Roseiconus lacunae: one gene and its partner. The protein of the gene in region 2 interacts with the protein of the main gene of each other region in a pairwise test. Links are inferred from orthologs where the notes say so. Each region holds a gene or a part of one and is shown on either strand. Other genes may lie near its edges. The genes, in order: dnaB and FYC48_RS11530.

Evidence for each region.
Region 1: the proteins of FYC48_RS11530 (region 2) and dnaB interact in binary tests that used the Escherichia coli proteins (3 or more experiments, as listed by UniProt). The link is inferred for Roseiconus lacunae from one-to-one orthologs.

The regions. Positions count from the first base shown.
Region 1 is NZ_VSZO01000009.1:329,447-338,931, reverse strand. The notes cover bases 2,672-5,610. They hold dnaB (replicative DNA helicase), read right to left. Parts: upstream 4,896-5,610; coding sequence 3,447-4,895; downstream 2,672-3,446. Other genes in these bases: FYC48_RS13940 (DnaA/Hda family protein), read right to left, coding at 4,999-5,610; FYC48_RS13950 (hypothetical protein), read left to right, coding at 2,672-3,416. In the rest of the region: FYC48_RS13960 (hypothetical protein), read right to left, coding at 1-171; FYC48_RS13955 (BON domain-containing protein), read right to left, coding at 394-1,056; more of FYC48_RS13950, read left to right, coding at 1,479-2,671; more of FYC48_RS13940, read right to left, coding at 5,611-6,807; transcriptional repressor LexA, read left to right, coding at 7,586-8,185; ndk (nucleoside-diphosphate kinase), read right to left, coding at 8,586-9,044; FYC48_RS13925 (hypothetical protein), read left to right, coding at 9,333-9,485. UniProt on the Escherichia coli protein: The main replicative DNA helicase, it participates in initiation and elongation during chromosome replication. Travels ahead of the DNA replisome, separating dsDNA into templates for DNA synthesis.
Region 2 is NZ_VSZO01000007.1:390,920-400,394, reverse strand. The notes cover bases 1,744-4,672. They hold FYC48_RS11530 (ATP-dependent helicase), read right to left. Parts: upstream 4,246-4,672; coding sequence 2,242-4,245; downstream 1,744-2,241. Other genes in these bases: FYC48_RS11525 (hypothetical protein), read right to left, coding at 4,476-4,672; FYC48_RS11535 (sugar phosphate isomerase/epimerase family protein), read left to right, coding at 1,744-2,033. In the rest of the region: NAD-dependent DNA ligase LigA, read right to left, coding at 1-847; more of FYC48_RS11535, read left to right, coding at 1,248-1,743; more of FYC48_RS11525, read right to left, coding at 4,673-5,132; FYC48_RS11520 (Gfo/Idh/MocA family protein), read left to right, coding at 5,337-6,497; ispD (2-C-methyl-D-erythritol 4-phosphate cytidylyltransferase), read left to right, coding at 6,609-7,340; tyrS (tyrosine--tRNA ligase), read left to right, coding at 7,333-8,616; FYC48_RS11505 (EF-hand domain-containing protein), read left to right, coding at 8,687-9,475. UniProt on the Escherichia coli protein: Rep helicase is a single-stranded (ss)DNA-dependent ATPase involved in DNA replication; it can initiate unwinding at a nick in the DNA. It binds to ssDNA and acts in a progressive fashion along the DNA in the 3' to 5' direction.

The DNA of each region.
Region 1 (9,485 bases), on a different replicon or contig from region 2:
CGAAGCGAGGGCCTCCTTCCTGCGGCGAATCCATTCTTTTCGATAGGAGTAGTCTCGACCACTAAGCGGGTCGACACCGGCAAGCCAAGCCCTGCGGACGCATCGCTGCGTCACGTGCACCACACAAACATCACTTGATATGAATTGTTCGCACCGCTGAGGTCGAGGCATCGCACTCTCCTATTTGGGGGTGCGGTCAATCTAGCAGCAACGACTCCTAAGTCAACTTGTACATTGCTTCGCGGTTTGCACCTAAGTCATCACCTCAGTCATGTGATGCTAGCATTGCATCGTCCGGTAAGTGGCTGGCACCTTATAGAACCGGTAAGTGGCTGGCACCTTATGAACCGTTATGAACCGGTAAGTGGCTGGCACCTTATGGATTGGGGCCGTTTACTGCGCGACGGTGATCTGATTGTCAATCGAGCTGACGCCGGGTTCTAAACGTAGCAACAGTTCGCTCATTCGACGCTCTTTGTCGCTGCCTACGATGCCGGTCAAGGTGGCTCTGCGACCATTCATTGTGACGCGAACATTTTGTGTGCCGGTTGACACGGGAACTCGTGAGAGCACTTGATTGGCAGAGCGTTGAACCAGGCGACTGTCCAGTGGAGCGACGTTGACGGCCGATCGTAATTTAACTCGGATCGTTGGCTGTGTACTGCTCGCATCCTGCCCCCCAAACGCACTTCCCAGTGCCCCGAACAAGCCGCCGAGCCCTCCAAGTCCACCGACGCCGCCGGCGCGTCCGCCTCCGGCTGCCGCACCTCCTCCGCCACCCGTCGATTCCGCAGCGGCTCCGAATCCAGAGACGTTTTCACTTCCAATCGTTGAGCCTCGCTCAACACCTGCGAACGTGCTCGCACCACTGGCCGACATCGCGCTGCCAAAACTCGATGTGCCGCCCGCCGTTGCTCCAGAGTCTGTCCCAGTGCCGACGCCGGTATCACCGGTGTCGCTGGAAAACTGAGCCGTCGCGAGGGTCGCTAGCACCAAATTGCCCATCACTGCGATCATGACGCGGCGAAGCGGGCGATGAGTTGGCAAATTCGACATGGAAGCGTGCACCATTGGCGAGAAGAAGTTCATTCAATTTGTTACCCTACTTTAACCTTACGCGCCTCCAAACGTTTCGGATTTCGCCTAGGAACTTCATCTGAAAGTCCCAAGATCGAGGTCGCAAAACCGAATCAAGCGACAAGTTCAGAACTAACGTACGCATCGAAACCTACGTCGATCGTTCATTCCCGTCTCGACCGGCCGCTCAGTAATTCACATGTTGCTTCGGCAGGTCCAAAGCCAACCACCCTCGGTTGTATACGCAAATGTACGCTGGTCACGATTTTTTCGGGGCGGTGTTGGCGTGATTAAGTCGTAGGCGAGTTTGAGCTGAAAGACGACTAGAATCTGAACAAGATCGACCGATTAGCAGGCCTTGTCCGATCGTTTCATTCCCCTTCTTCTTGTGTGGCACACCAATGACAGTGATTCGTCCCCATTCCGGCGTTTTCCGCGTTTCCGGATCCGTCAAGACAGCCGTGATGTCGCTAGCGATAGTCGCCGGTGGAATGCTCACCGGTTTGCCTACCACTTCGGCAGCCGAAAAGGACAAAGACGGCGCGCTACCAGGCGCTCCTCGACTGTTTCCCAGCGACACGCTGGCCTACATCCGTTTAGATGATGCCGCTGATCTACGCCAGGATCTTAAGTCATCGTCGCTCGGAAAAATGATCCAGGATCCAAAGTTCCGACCATTTGCCGATGACCTTTATGCCACCTTGAAAGACTTGTTCCAAGAAGCAAGCGATGAGATCGGAATCGGTCTCGACGAATTGCTCGCGATCCCACAGGGCCAAGTCGCTTTCGCCCTGCACCCAGCCAAGCCGCTCGAGGGGGACGAAAAACCGGAGCTACAATCCGATGAAGATGCCAGCGAAGACGAGATCGAACGTCGCAAGCGTCGCGCCGAATTGCGAGAGCAGTACTCGTTCGGATTCACTTTCCTGATCGACGCCGGCGACAACATCGATAGCTTGATGAAGATCGTCGACCGCTTCGAACAAGAAGTCAAAAAACAACGGGTCCGACGAGTCACCAAAATCGATGGAACCGAAGTGACCCGAATGTTGCCCAATCGTGCCGGCCGATTGCCGATCGAGTTTTTCGAACGCGACGGCACGTTCGTCATCGGTGTCGGCCACTCCGCCGCTCAGGATGTGCTCAATCACTGGATCGGAAAAAGTGACGAACCGACGCTCGCTGACAATGCAACATTTGGCACCATCATGTCGCGTTGTGTCGGCGCCGAAGATACGCGTCCGCAAGTCACGTTTTTTGCAGATCCGCATGCGATCGCCGATCGGATTATCAAACGGTCCGATTCTATTGCCGTGGCTCTAATCTGGCCGACCATCGAAGAAATGGGCGCGGCTCGTATCGGTGGGATCGGCGGTAGTTCGTTCCGAGGCGGAGATGTGTTCGAAGGTATCGCGCACTACCATATCAAGATCGATCCCCCGCGCGACGGCATCCTCGGTGTCTTACGTCCCGAAACCGGTGAAACCGCTCCACCGAATTGGGTGCCCGAGGACATTATGCAGTACTCGTCGCTGAATTGGGATTTTGCCAAAGCATACGAGAACTTCGGCAAAGTGCTCGATCGCTTCCAAGGTGTTGATGCGATGAAGCGGATCGTTGAAGACCCTGTTATGACGCGTTTGGGATTAAGCATCCAAGACGATGTCGTTGGAAATCTGAACGGCCGATTCGTGCGTCTTGCCTGGATGGAGCCCCCGGCACGAATCAACAGTGGCGTTAACGCGTTTGCGTTTGAACTAAAAGATCCGGTGAAGGCCAAGTCAAAGATGGCGGACATTCGCGATCGGATGCAAAACGCGATGACTGTCGAAACGATCGCCGGACATGTTGTCTATCGATTGCGTGGCCCCGGCGGTAATTTTCCTCAAAACCTGCGTCGCCCCGAACCAAGTTTCCTCATTCTCGGCAACTGGTTGATCTATTCCGATAGCACCAAGTTTCTCGAAAGGGTGGCGTTGGCCGATGCCGGAAAGCTTCCCCGCTTGTTGGAACTTCCTGAGTACTCGTTAGTCTCCGGTGAACTAGGCGGCAAACTCGATGGCGATGATCCGTTCGTGCTGTCGTTCATCGACGGAGCGCAGAGCTTTCGCCTGATTTACGACTTGGCCAAAGACGAGAACTCTCGCAACTTCCTTCGCCAAGCGGGCGAAAACAATCCAGCGGTCAAGAAAATATCGCAGCTGATGGATAAGAACGAATTGCCCCCGTTCTCGGAGTTTGAAAAGTACTTCGCACCCACAGGGTCTTTCGGCTACAACGAACCCGACGGGATTCACTTTGGGTTCTTCACGCTGCGAGCGGACCCCGAGCTTAAGTAACGCAGGTTGCGTTAATCACGACAGGAAAGCTTAGAAACCACCCGGGCTGGTGAATTCGGCATAGTCGCTGAATTCATCGTGGTGCTCGGGGGCACGGTTACCGAAGCGGGTGAAGTCCGATTCCCAAGTCAATTGGACATCGCCCACCGGTCCGTTCCGCTGCTTGGCGATGATGATCTCCGCCTGCCCGGCGAACTGAGCCCGATCTTCACCACGGTGGTAATACTCTTCACGGTGGACGAACATCACGACGTCGGCGTCTTGCTCGATTGCACCGGATTCACGAAGGTGGCTCAGCTTGGGACGGTGGTCCTTGCTGTCTTCGGCTTGTCGGTTGAGCTGTGAGAGACATAGCATCGGTACGCCCAGTTCCCGCGCCATCCCTTTTAGGCGTCGCGCGATTTTTGCGACTTGCTCCTGACGTGGATCGCGTGAGTTATCTGGTTCGATGAGCTGCAAGTAATCGATCACGATCAACCCGAGTCCGTTCTCGCGACGTTTGATCCGGCGTGCCGCCGCCGCAATTTCGCTGACCGTCCGACTGGGCGAATCGTCAACGTAAAACGGCGCCGTACTGATCTCATTCGCCTTATTGATCAAGCGGGTCTGGTCGTCAGCGCTGATCGTTCCGTTTCGTAGTCGGTGCCCATTGACGCGAGCCAGGCTACACAACATCCGGTCGGCCAATTCGATCCCCGACATTTCCAAGCTGATAAACAAAGCCGGCTGGCGCAGTTCGATCGCGCAGTGTTCGGCAATGTTCATCGCCAACGCCGTTTTCCCCATCGACGGTCGAGCGGCGAGGATGATCAGTTCGCCCATATGTAGCCCACCGGTCATCGTGTCGTAATCGGTCAATCCGGTTTCGACGGTGCCTTCGGTAACTTCACCTCGAAGGCGGGCTTCCATCCGGTCCATCGCCGCGTGCAAAACGTCGTTCATCGAATGCAAGGAATTGGCCGAGCGACCGTCCATGATCGAGAAGACTTTCGCTTCCGCCTGTGCACACAGCTCACGTGCCTCGCTGGATTGGTCGTAGGCGTCGCGAAGGATGTCGGTCCCGGCGTGGATCAGCTTTCGATAGACCGCTTTTTCGGAAACGATCTCGCCGTAGTACACCGCGTGGGCGGCATTGGGTACGGCCGACGAAAGCCTCGCCAAATACGCCGCACCCCCGATTTTTTCGAAGTCGTCGGTCTTCTTTAAGCGAGCCACCAGAAGTGTGACATCGATTTTCTCACCGGTGTCGTACATCTCGCGAAGCTGTGCGTAGATGATTCGGTTGGCGTCGTCGTAAAAATCGTCCGCCCGCAGAGACGCCAAGTCGTCGCAGACTTCCGGAAGAATCAAGATGCTGCCGAGCACGCCCATTTCGGCTTCAAGATCAAACGGCGGCTGGCGCTGCAAGATCTCGGCGGCAGATTGGGGACGTTTCTTGTCCTTCTTAAATTTAGAACGATCAAAGTCTCCGGTACTCAAAACACCGATCCTTGGTTGGTAGCTGTGACGTCGCGTGAGAATCTCAGGCGGAGCAGTTTGTATTGTTCGCGTTGGCCGATCAAGTTCAACCGGTCACGGGGGATCAGCCGGTCTTTAGCATCGCTTCGACTCGGCGGATCGCTTCGTCAGTCGCCAACGCTGTCGTCCCACGACCGATCTGCTTATTCGCTTCGAGCCACTGCTTGACACGTTGGGAAGCCAAGATCGCCGTGCTATGGCTGCGTCCGCCATAGTGGCCGCCGATTTCCGAATAGGGGCTGCCGGTCATTTCACGCGACAAATACATGGCCAACATCCGCGGCCCGGTCAGGCTTTTTGCTTGTGAGCCCGACTGCAACGAACGGCCTTCTAACTGGAATACCTTCTCGACCGCTTGCTCGATCGTTTGCAACGTAATCGGTACACCGGAACTTCGTAGCAAGTGTGACCCGTGCTGGCGAATCTGTTCCATCGTCGGCATCGAGCCATACATCCGCTGCAACAATGAGATCAAGTTTGCGATCCCGATCAGCAACCGACCGTCCCCGTCAACCGCTTCGGCGATTTCAGAAAGGGTTTCTTCGGGCCACGCGTCGGGGGAACTTTGGTTGGCATAGCGACGCAGCAATTCGATGCGGGTTTCGAAGTCCAGGCTGTTGACTTGGCAAACCAATCCAGACGCCAAACGCCCGCTCAATTCACCACCCAAGCCTTTGATCTCGGTGGGGGCTTTCGTTCCGGCAAATACCAGTGGCTTGCCGGCTTCGGCGAACATTTCAATCGTGTGTTGCAGCTCGCGAATCGTCGCCTTCTTGTCAACGAAGAATTGGATGTCGTCGATCAGTAGTGCACTCGCATCACGAAACCGCGACCGGAACGCCGGCAAGCTGTTGCCGTGAAGTGCTTTGATAAAATCGTTCGTGAAGTCTTCCGCCGACAGGATGATGACCTGCCGCATGCGGTGAATGGTGCGGAGCTTTTTTGCAACCGCTCCAAGCAAGTGTGACTTGCCACAGCCCGGCGGTCCCCACAGCACCAGCGGTGATGCCGTCCGAGGTGATTCGATGGTCATTTCGCATGCGGTGACGGCCAGTCGATTGCTCGGACCTGTCACAAAGTTATCCCAACTATGGTCCATCGCACGACGCATATTTTCACGCGTGGACGCCGGCATCGCCTGTGGCGCAGATGCCGCCGCGGTCGCGGGACCAGCAGACGTTTGTCGCTTCGGCGGCGGGGACGCTGAACCGGACGCGGTTTTTCGCGAGTCGATTCCGTCGGCTAAAATCGCTGCCAATGACTGCGTTTGGGGACGTCGCCGCTTGGACGCCCGGTCGTTTCGCTGAGCCTTTGTCTGTGGGCGCGATTTTGGTCGGGCCGTCCCTCGGACAGCAGAGGCGTCGAAGTCTGATGAAGCAGCCGCTGCGGTGGACTCGCTTGCCGCCTGCGCGTCTGCCTGATCGCTTGCTGGGGGGGCGGAGTCGGTTTGGTCGGCGACCGAATTGGCATCGGTGCCCACGTCTTCAAACGGCAGCCCCACCTGTTGTGTCGGTGTAGACGCGACATCGATGCGAATGTTCGTCAACGAGCCACACGCCGCCGACGCGGCAGCTCGCATTGCCGAAAGGAAGTTCTTGCTCAACCGGTCTGCCGCAAATTGTCCGCGTGCGGTCGCGATGATGCAGCCCGGAGATACTTGCGCGTTCTGGGAAGCCGCCGCCGGGGACCCAGCTGAGCTTTCAGCTGCGTTCTCGGTCGAGGGCGTTGATTCGACCGAGGGCGTTGATTCGACGTCGAACTCGACACCAGAGAACCAAATCTGATATCGCTCCGCGCCCACACGCTGCTTCAAAGCCTCCTTGAATGTGACAATGACCTCCGAGTCATTGTTGCAGCCGTGCGTTGTGGACATACCGGGAGCGCAGTCCTCCATCATGGATCATTGCGTAACGTTCGAAACCCGACCGACCATCGCGGAACCGGCAGTAACAGGGGAAACTGCGATCGCAACGTTCGGCGGAAAATTGGCCTAATGGATCGACTCGGAAAAGCAGCCAAAGCGTTGGCAAGACAAGCAGCCAACCTAGCTCCGCTGGGTGGCATCTCAGCCTCCCAAGTCAATCGATACCCTCGACGATCCACCGGAAGCGAAAATGCTATCAAATTCCCTCGGCGTTCGTTGAGTGGGCGAGATTCTAGGTTTGCTAGCACGCAAGTCAAATCGAATTGTTGATCGGCCGGCTGGGATTCGTTTCGCAGACTGATCTTCATTCGCATGAGGCAAGAATTCACGGTTGGAGACGTCATCCGGAGGTCCGTTTGGTGGACGCATTCGGCGGGGTGGCAAGGAATTCCGGTGGGTGGAAAAACTGTCGAACTTTTTCTTCCGAGAGCGAATTAGAAGTTATTGGATCGGCGTAAGTCCTTGTAATGTATCTGCTTGCGGTTTTTGGGTCGCTTCGGAACTCGCCGTCTTCACGAAATCTGCATGGACTAAAATTGTGTCTCCGAAATGTTTTGTGCGCTTGGCAAGTCGGGAAGGTTGGCCCTTCGCCGATTAACACTTCGATATTGGACAGATGTGATCCAAGTCCGGATCTTCATAGCCTCGTTGGCTTTAGGTAGGTGGATCCGGTATACTTCCGCAGGTTGTCCGAGCGGCGACATAACTCCAATCAACGAGTCAACAGATGGCGACAAAGCAACTCACCGATCGGCAGCGCCGCGTTTACGAGTTGATCCGTGAGCTGATCATCAATCGAGGCTACGGACCGACCGTTCGCGAGATCGGCGAAGCATTTGGCATCAAAAGCCCCAATGGCGTGATGTGCCACCTCCGTGCTCTGGAACGTAAAGGACTGATTCGGAGGAGTCCAAACAAGTCGCGCGCGATTGAGTTAACGGAAGGCCACGACCGTGGGCATAGTTTGCCAATGGCGGGGATGGTAGCTGCCGGAACGACCGCACTTGCGTTCGAGCAAACCGATCGCGTCGATTTTAGTGGTATGTTTTGCAAGCATGATCGATTCATCTTGCAGGTTTCCGGGGACTCGATGATCGATGCCCACATCCAAGACGGTGATTTTGTTGTCATCCAGCGGCAAGAGTCCGCTGAGCCGGGACAGATCGTCGTCGCTGAATTGCCGACCGGCGACTCAACGCTGAAGTTCTGGTACCCCGAAGAAGGACGCATTCGATTGCAACCCGCCAATCGCGAAATGGCCCCGCTGTACGTTACCGACGCGAAAATCGTTGGTGTCGCGGTAGGTGTGGTCAGAAACGGGATTTAATCGACGCGAATAAGACCGCTTGGTATCGACTCATTGGCAGCAACTTAATAGCTGAGTGCTGCCGGGACGGGGCGGTTAGACGCTTCGTTTCGAACCGTAGTGGAAGCCGCGGACGGCTCGTTGATTTGATCGAATGGAACGACTCAACGATCAGCCGACGGGCATTCACCCCGGTTGTACGGGGACGGTTTACGCGGAAGAACCGCACGCTATCGCGTTTGCGGCTGATTAAATCAACAAGACGCGGACGGATTCGGCCAGTTTCGCAACCGTGGAACTCGATTTTGGCAACGTCTCCCCAAGCCGATCGTGCTTTCGGTTAGCCGATCGGATTCCGCCGCAGGGATCGCAGGATTCGTTGGCCAGCACCATTCGGCTGACTTTCTAAATCGGGCGTCGACTATTCGTCGGAGGCTCGCATGAACGGCGTCAGAACTGGCTCGTAGTGACAGATTTCTGCATCTTCAAAGTACAGCGAAAGCTCTCGTTGTGCAGCCTCTGGGCCATCACTGGCGTGAACCAGGTTCATTTGTCGGCTGCTGCTGAAGTCACCGCGGATCGTTCCGGCTGCGGCGCTCAATCCGTTGGTCGCCCCCAGCATATCGCGGACGACTTTGATCACGTCCAGGCCTTCGATCGCCAAGGCAACGATCGGCGCCGACGTGATGAACGACTCCAGGCTAGGGTAGAACGGCTTGTCGACGTGTTCGGCATAGTGCTGCTTCGCTAATTCTGGCGTCACTTGCAGCATTTTCATCGCGATGATGTTCAATCCTTTCGCCTCAAATCGGGCGATCAATTGGCCCATCAGGCGGCGTTGGACGGCATCGGGTTTTAGCAGAACGAGGGTGCGTTGCATGAGATCACTCATCAGGGCGGCTCCGTGGCATTGATTTCCATTGTGGGCCCGAGATTATTGGTCGAGCATCGATCGGCGCGAAGCGGGGCCACGCTGGAAAACGGGCGGCATTCAATCAGTGGAATTGGCGCCCCCAGTGGTGCACCAATGGTGCCACGCATGCCAGGCGGACGATAAACTCTTGGTCGGTTTGGATTTGTCCAACAACCGCGATCGCTGCGAGGTGATCTAGCGACAAGCGTTGGACGGATGAATCAGTAGGAAGCAAGAACTTAGGATTAGGCAACTATGAGCGAAGGTGATCACGAGGAGCAGGTTTCGCGGCCGGCGACTGGGAAAAAAACTGTGAGCGAAAACAAAGAGAGCCAATCGTCGCGGAAGCGAATTTTGCTGGTTCCCTATCCGAAATTTATCTTCATGTACCCGACGTTGATCGTCTCG
Region 2 (9,475 bases):
CGATTTCGAAGGGGAGGTCGGGCATCGCTTCTTCGAGTTTCGCGACAGCTTCGATCGCGTCCTGCCACGAATTGAAAGGGCGAACGTTGGGTGTCATCGGGATCCCATATGATGCGACTTCACGCAAGAACTCCATGTGAGTCGTCGCCTTGAGGCCTTCGACTTGTCCGACCCCATGACAAAAGAATCTTAGCTGTCGCTCGGCCGCGATCGCCGGATCAAGCAAACGGATCGTCCCAGCGGTCACGTTTCGAGTGTTCTTGTACGGTTCGCCACCCGCGGCAACTTGCCGTTTGTTGAGTTCCGAAAGGTCCTCGTTGGTCATGTAAACCTCGCCCCGAACCTCCAAGATTTGGGGGGCGCTCTCGGCGGTTGTCTTCAGTGGCAGATCACGGATGGTTCGGACGTTATGCGTGATATCATCGCCGACCGTTCCGTTACCCCGGGTTAGTCCGAGCGTTAAAACCCCATCTTGGTAACGCACCGATGCCGCGACGCCATCGATCTTATATTCCATCACCCACTTGATCGGTTCACCCTCGAGCAGCTTCTCGGTTCGTTCAAAGTAGGCTCGGAGTTCATCGAGCGAGTATGTGTTGTCGATCGACAGCATCGGGACCGCATGTTCGACTTGACGAAGATGTTCGACCGGGGCGTCACCGATTCGGCGCGTCGGAGAGTCTTCGGTAAGAAGCTGCGGATGCAGGTCTTCAAGATCACGGAGTTCTCGGAGCAGTTGATCGTACTGCAAGTCAGAGATCGTTGGCTTGGCTTCCACATAATACGCATGATCATGCCGTCGTATTTCATCACGAAGTTGCTCGACGCGTGTCGCCGGATCGGTCATCGAAGATCACACCGGAGGTGAGAGAAGACGTGAATGGAGAAAGCCGAAACTGGAGAGCGTCTATGATACGCGATCGTACCAATTCGGGGACCGGTCGATCCTAGTCGCCAGATACTCGGCGGGCGACCGCTGCTGCGTCAAGATCCGAATTCAAGATTAGCCGATTGGCCTTCCGCAGCCGAGCGGAGCCGAAAGGGAAAAGTGATCGTGACGAAACACGAAGGCTCGTCGACGAAGTCGATCTGTCGCGAATTGCCAGCTCGCTTGCTAGGTTGCATTGCCGACGCTAATTTCATCGAGAAAGCGAAGCGTCGCACGCACCTTTGTCGCCACACTTCGCCGTGGGTCTGATTGAGAGCCCCACGCCCTGTTTTACCGCTTAACCCGGCATCGAATATTCATGGCCGAACTTAAACTCGCGATCCGCCTGGACTGCCTAAAACTACCACTAAAAAAATCTCTCGACGTGGCCGCTCGGATGGGCGTTCGTGCCGTGGAGCTAAACGGCCGCGGCGAGGTACATCCGGAAAATCTGACCGAAACGGGACTGCGGCATTTAAAGAAGCTTCTCGATGAACGCAACTTACGGGTCGCTAGTTTACGTTTTCAAACACGCCGTGGGTACGACAATCTTCACGAGCTTCAGCGGAGAGTCGAGGCGACCAAGTCGGCGATGCAGTTGGCCTACAAGTTAGGGGCTGGATCGGTTGTCAACCACATCGGTTACGTCCCTGATGATCAAGCTGATCCTCGTTTTGAGACGTTGGAATCGGTTCTCCAAGACCTTGGCCGCTACGGCGCAAAAGTCGGAGCGTTCTTAGCGGCAGAAACGGGCGCGGAGTCTGGCGAGACGTTGGCATCAATCCTCGACAAAGACGATGAGGGATTCGTCGCGGTTGCTTATAACCCAGGACAGCTGGTCGTCAATCGACATGATGCGGTGGAGGCGCTTCGAGTATTGCGAGGTCGAATCCAAGTTGTCTGTGCGACCGACGGAGTTCTTGATTTGGCGGCGGGACGTGGCATTCGTGTGCCAATCGGGGAAGGCACCGTGGACTACCCCCAAGTTCTGGCGACGCTTGACGACGCAGGCTTCACCGGACCACTCGTCGTCGGGCGTGAGGATTCAAGTTTTGAAGAGATTCAACAGGGTGTTTCGTATCTCCAGAACCTGGTCTTGTTTTAGAGGGCTGTGGGTGTGGTGAGGGTGGCGGTGTTTGGTGGTTGATCGTTGGAACCGCACGCTATCGCAAGGCGGCTGATTGGGATGGAGTAGAGACCGGATCGCGGCGCCATCGATCTTACAGCCGCGGAGTGTTACATCGCAGAGAGGTGTCCAATGAAGCAACCATCGCCGACAGCCAATCGGCTACATTCTGTAGGACCGTCGATTGCTAACGGGCAACCGGCCGTTGTTGACGCTGGTATTTCTTTGCGTTTTCGGCTTGGCCGGTGACTTCGTACAGAAATTGGCTGGGGATTGTCGGGCGTGGCTTGCCCCATTTTCGCCGAGTCAATGCGAGCGACATCGTTAGTTTTTCTTGGGCGCGAGTGATCCCAACGTAGCAGAGGCGTCGTTCTTCGGCGATATCCTCGTCGCGTCCCGATTTGACGCTTCGCGAATGGGGCAATAAGCCTTCTTCCAAGCCAACCATATAAACGACAGGGAACTCCAGGCCTTTCGCGGCGTGCAGCGTCAACAACCAAACGGCGTTTTGCATCGCCAGCTTGTCTTTTTCATTTCCCATCTCGCGACCAGAAAGCGCGATGTCGGCCAAGAAGCCGGTCAAGTCGGCGTTTTCACGGTTGTCTTCGAAAGCGGACAACGCGTTGGTGACTTCGCCAAGCGATGCCATGCGGTTTTGTCGGTCTTCGGGTTCGTCGTATAAACGGTTGATTTCGTCACTATAGGACGTTTGTGTCAGCAGTGTTTCCATCGCCGCCGAGAGCGATTCGCTTTTCGCGCGTGTGTTCACATCGTGGTGAATCGACTGAAGCTGCGCGACACCCCGCTGGGCGGCCGGTGAAAGTTCGGCAACGACGTCGGGCTTTTGCATGATTTGCCAAATCGGAACTCCCGCAGCGACGGCGTGCTCCATCAACGTCTTGACCGCCTTTGGGCTCAACCCACGCGCCGGCGTGTTGATGACTCGCAACAACGAGACTTCGTCGTCAGGCTGATCGATCCATTTCAAGTACGCCACCATGTCGCGTACTTCACGACGATCGAAGAACGATTGGCTTCCCAACATGACGTATGGAACGTCTGCCTTCCGGAGTTCGGTTTCGAACAACCGTGGTTGTTCGTTAGTGCGAAACAAGATCGCGATGTCACGTGGCTGAACGTGCTCATTTTCAATGAGGTGCTTGATTTCGCCCACGACGGACTGGGATTCCTTAATCTCGTCTTTGTGCTGAGCGATTCGTGGCCGGATGCCGTCCGGACGGGAAGGACGCAGGACTTTGTCGTGCCGATACTTGTTGAACTGGATCAAGCGATTCGCCATTTCAAGGATCGACCCGCAACTTCGGTAGTTCGCTTCCAAACAAACAACCTTGGCGTCAGGCCAATCGTTCTTGAAATTCAGGATGTGCGTGACATCGGCGCCCCGCCACGCATAGATGGATTGATCATCATCACCGACGACACAAAGGTTTCGATGTTTGCCGGCCAAATGTTTGGTGATCCGATACTGACTGCCGTTCGTATCTTGGTATTCATCGACCAAGACGTGATCAAATCGACCGGCCTCTTCGTCACGGATCGCCGGATGTTCGTCGAACAGAATCTCGGTTTGCAGGAGCAGGTCATCAAAGTCCATCGCGCCACGACTTTTCAAACCCTCTTGGTAGCGACGGTAGCCCGCCGCGGCGAGGTGTTCTTTGTCATTGGAGGCCTCCAACGGCGCCCGCTCGGGCATGATCGACGCATTTTTCCAATTGCTGATGATGTTCAGTAAGTCACCGGGTTTGAGTGCCGTGCCGGGCAAACGCAATTCTCGCAAAATGGAGCGCGCAAGTGACTCTTGATCGCTGCGGTCATAGATGGAAAACTTGGCGGGATAACCGAGTGCTTTGGCGTGCCGCCTTAAAACTCGGACGCAGTGGGCGTGGAAGGTACTGATCGTTGGCTCAGGCCGTTTCTCACCCTTCTTTTTTCTGCGTTTGGAATACCCCAGCAGCTCACCGATCCGCTCCTTCATTTCGCCGGCGGCCTTGTTGGTGAACGTTACCGCAAGGATACGATCGGGAGAGGTTCCGTTGCGGATCAAATTGGCGATCCGGAACGTGACCACACGGGTCTTACCGGTCCCCGCGCCGGCGAGCACCAAGAGTGGTCCAGAGAGCGTGTTGACCGCGTCTGATTGCGCGGGGTTCAATCCGTGAGCCAACGAGATTCCTGCACGAACGAGAGATTGAAGCCGCCGGTCGGCCAACCCAATGAACGCCGATCCGCAGGCTCAATGCTACTGCATCTGACCGAATCGGCAAGCGACGATTGACTTTCAGGCCCCTACGTAGCGAAAGCTGGCAAGACTTGCGGTGTGGTGCGATTGGGTGATGAGTCGGGGTTGACCGAGAGGCAACCGAAACGCTCGGCGCGTTCCGCTACGGTGACTTTGAGGCGTTAGCGCTGCGAGTCGCGGTCGATCACCGGATCGGCTGAACCGGTCGAGAGCAGCACGAGCGAACCCTGTTGTGGTTTTCCTGAATTGAGGAACGTGCGATTGAATGGAATGTAGTAGCACGCATACATCCCGGTGGATGTGTTCAGGACATAGATGACCGACGACGCCACGGGATTGTTGTTGCTGCTAGGCGCATCGACCAATCCGGTCGCCATCATGTAGCCGGTGCCTTTTCCACTGCCGAGAACGTCTTGGACATTCACGGTGAACAACCCAAGGAATTTCCCCAGTCGCGGATAAACAACCGAACATTGTAGAAGCCCGGAATTGTGATCGAGCACGAAGAGGCCTTCGGCGTCACTGCTGATCAAGCCGGTCGCCATCGAAAACTTTTCGCTCGTGACCGCTGCGGTCGCGTTAAGTGCCGGAAGATTCCACTTGGACGAATCTGCCGAGTTGACAGGTGGCTGCGATGCGTGATGGTCGTGCAGTGCTTGGCTCTGTCCGGCAAAGTATGCGGCCGCGAAACTTGACAACAACGTTGTGGTGGCGAAAAAGGCAATCCATTTTCTGCCCTTTCCGATTCCGTCTGTCGGGGCAGCGGGGTGATCTTGAGGAGGCGTTTGAAGTGGCGATTCGTTGGGATTGAACGTCATGAACGAAGCTCCAGGCGAGCGGTTTGAAGGTTGCTGACGAGCCGGACAAGCGGTTGACGGGGAATTGTAGCGCAGGCGGAGGAACTTTACGATTGCAACCCGCTGAGAATTTTTCCCCTCGAAGCGTTTATTGTCCCCCTTCGCACCACCGAGGTCAACAAAACCGCCATGGCTCTGAATGAACCCCTAAACCGAAAGCTCCGAATGGCACTGGTTGGCGGAGGACAAGGCTCGTTCATCGGCCGCGTCCATTCCATTGCCGCTTGCTTGGACAATCGTGCGACCTTGGTCGCCGGAGCACTCAGTAGCAACCCCGAACGCGCAAAGGCTTCCGCACCGGACTACGGGATCGCTGAAGACCGTGCCTACACCAGCTATCAAGAAATGCTGGAAGCGGAATTGAAACTTCCCGAGGGCGAGCGAATCGATTTCGTCAGCATCGCGACGCCAAACCACGTTCACTTTGAAGTCGCCGATGCGGCAATCAAAGCCGGCTTTAACGTGGTTTGTGACAAGCCGATGACGTTCGATCTTGCCCAGGCAGAACAGCTGCTCGAAACCGTTCAAGCCAACGACGCGGTGTTCGCGCTCTCGCACAACTACACCGGCTATCCGCTCGTTCGCCAAGCACGCGAGATGATCGCTAGCGGTGAATTAGGCGAAATCAATGCCGTCCGCGCCCAGTACATTCAAGGTTGGTTGCGGACGTCGTTGGAAGAAGAAGACCAAAAACAGGCGGCTTGGCGTACCGACCCGAGTAAAAGCGGTGCGGCGGGTGCCTTTGGTGACATCGCGACGCACGCTTACAACCTCGGTCGCTACATGACGGGACTCTTGCCCGATCAAGTGAGCTGCAGCTTGAAAACATTCGTCGAAGGTCGAAAGCTGGATGACTACGGGACCGCCGTGATCCGTTATGAGAACGGCGCCTTGGGAACGGTCACCGCATCCCAGATCAGCCACGGCCGTGAAAACGATTTGGAAATTGAAATCGATGGAACCAAAGGGTCGCTGCGTTGGCGGCAAGAGAATCCCAACGAGATGATCTATCGACAAAACGGCAAGGCGCATCAAATCTTGACTCGCGATCCAAATGCACCCTTCATGAATTCAATGGGGGCCGCCGCTTGCCGCCTGCCGTCGGGGCACCCAGAAGCATTCTTCGAAGCGTTTGCCAACGTGTACGCTTCGGCATTTGACGCGATGGCCGAACGCGCCGCCGGCAAGTCGGTCGAGAAGAAGGACACTGTTTACACGAACTGCTATGATGGCGTCGAAGGGATGTATTTTATCCAGCAGTGTGTCGCCAGCAGCGGTGAAAACGCCGCGTGGGTTCCATTGAAGCACGAAGCCGCACGGCGATAACCAGTCGGTGTACTCGCTCGCCGACGTGACTTTGCAACGCGTTTCGGCGACGGGGATTCACAAGTTGCCTCTCTTGCTCGCCTACTGTCGTACGGCGACTGACGAAAGCAGATGAATCAATTCATTTCTTCGGTCGCGGTGATCATGCCCGCGGCGGGTAGCGGACAACGATTTGGATCGGACCAAAATAAGTTGTTCACGTTGCTCGACGGAAAGCCGATCTGGGAACAAACCGCGACGGTCCTGCGCAGTCACCGAGCGGTCAAGCGGATCGTGATGCCGATATCCGATCGCGACCGGGACTACTTTGTGTCTGTCGGGGCGGCGGCCGTTGCGTCGTTAGGAATTGAACTGGTTTCGGGAGGTGCCCAGCGAACCGAAAGTGTCGGTGCGGGTCTTAATCTGGTAATCGATGATCCGGCGATCGAATTGGTCGCCGTACACGACGCCGCGCGGCCGCTCGTCAAGCCCGGTGAACTCGATCGTGTGTTCGAACGGGCGTCGCAAACCGGCGCTGCAATCCTGGCTAGCCCCGTGACTGCGACCGTCAAGCAAACACTTGACGAGGGGCAATCGTGTCGCACCATCGATCGCAGCACGCTGTGGTTGGCCCAGACACCCCAGGTGTTTCGGCCTTCCATTTTGCGTCAAGCTTATCAGCGACATCGGGGCAGACCCGCGACCGACGATGCCGAATTGGTCTCCCGGACGGGGACAGAGGTCGCACTGGTCGAGTGCTCCGCCGAAAATATTAAAATCACACACCGGGGCGATTTGGCAATTGCCGAAGCCTTGGTGAACAGCCGAAAGCAGAACAGTAAGACAACGAACCACGATGAGTGAACAAGACCTAATTTCCGAGTTGAAGTGGCGCGGGTTGATCCATCAATCAACCGACGAGGCCGGTCTCGATAAACTGCTCCAATCGGGGCCACAGACGGTTTACATTGGGTTCGATCCCACCGCGACATCACTGCATGTCGGTTCCCTGATGCAGTTAATGATGCTGCGCCGTTTTCAGAATGCCGGGCACCGACCGATCGCGCTCGTTGGTGGGGCGACTGGCATGATTGGTGATCCCAGCGGTAAAAGCGAAGAACGCAACTTGCTAACGGCGGATCAGCTGGACGCTAACGTAGCCGGCATCGAAAACCAGATGCGAAAGTATTTGTCCTTCGAAGGCGATCAGGCAGCGTTGTTGCTCAATAACTTCGATTGGATGAAGGAGTACAGCTACCTCGAATTTTTGCGTGATATCGGCAAAAACTTTCCCGTCGGTGCGATGATGGGAAAGGAATCGGTGCGTGCGCGATTGGGCAGCGAGGCAGGGTTGAGCTACACCGAATTTAGCTACATGCTGCTACAGGCCTATGACTTCGTGTACCTATGCAAGAATCATGACTGTCGGATTCAGGCAGGTGGCAGCGATCAATGGGGCAATGTGACCGCCGGAATCGATTTGGCGCGGCGAATGTTGTCAAAACAGGTTTTTGGTCTGACCGCGCCCCTGTTGACGACGTCCGACGGTCGCAAAATGGGCAAAACCGAGAAGGGAACGGTTTGGTTGGATCCAGAAAAGACCAGCCCCTACGAGTTTTTCCAATACTGGGTCAATGTGGACGATAGCGATGTGATGCGATGCATTGCCTACCTGACTGAAATTGACCAAGACGAGTACAACCGCCTGGCCGAAGCGACGAAATCTGATCCGGCCGCTCGCACGGCTCAAAAGCGACTCGCCGAATGGCTCGTGAATTTCGTTCATGGTGAAGACGGCATTCGGTCCGCCCAGGCTGCCAGCAAGGTGCTCTTCGGCGGTGAAATCGAAGCATTGGATGATCACCAACTCGGACAGATTTTCGCCGACGTTCCCAATAAGCAACTCAATCGCGACATGCTGTCCGGCGAAGGATTGTGGATCGTCGAAGCACTGCAATTGGCCGGGTTAGCAACCAGCAGTAGCGATGCCCGCCGAGGCATTAAAGAGGGGGGCGTTTACCTCAATAACCGGCGTACAACCGACATGAACCTCAAATTGACCGAGTCAGACTTGGCGAGTGAGTCGGTGATGATCTTACGGCGCGGTAAAAAGAAGTACGCTTTGTTAAAATTTGCTTGAGCGGTCGTTATCTCCGCCCCCCGTGTGATGACGATCGAAACCTTTTCATTTGGCGTTGGTTTCATCTTCTATGAACGCACAAAAACAACTCTTCGGCGGATTTTTGGTCGCACTCCTGGTCGTTTGTACCACGCCTGCGGTTGCGCAGCGAGGCGGAGATGACGACGGCGGACGTGGCGGTTTTCGCGGCGGACCTCCCGGAGGCTTTCGCGGAGGCCCTCCCGGTGGTGGATTCCCGGGTGGAGGCCCTCCCGGCGGTGGGTTTCGTGGAGGTTCACCCGGTGGCGACCGCGGCGGCGCTCCCGGCGGCGACCGAGGCGGTCGGGGGGGAGACCGAGGCGGACGAGGTGGCGATCGTGGCGGTTTTGATCCGAGCAGCTTTTTGAGCCGGCTGGATCGCAACGGTAACGGCACCATCGATCCGGATGAACAGCAGGGGCCGGCACAGTTTCTGATTCAACGATTGCAATCCGCCGACCCAAGCATCAAGCCGGGGCAACCGATTTCGATCAAGCGAGTCACCGACGCATTCCAAAAAATGCGTGAAGGCGGCGGGCGCGACTCTTCACGAGGCTCTTCGGGGTCTGACGATGATGGTTTGACGCCTGATTTGCTTGTCCCTGGCTTCGGAGCCGAAGTCGAAGAAGAAGCTCTTCCGACACTACTCGGTTTCGGCGCCGCGGCTGAGATGATGTCCGTTGCGGTGACCGACAAGGACCGCGAAGAAGCTCGGAACACGATTCGCCGCTACGACCGAAACCGCAACGGTGTGTTGGACAAGAACGAGATTACCAGTCGTTTCTCCGGCAATCCTCTCGATTTCGATCGCAATAAGGACGGCCGTTTGACTGAAAATGAA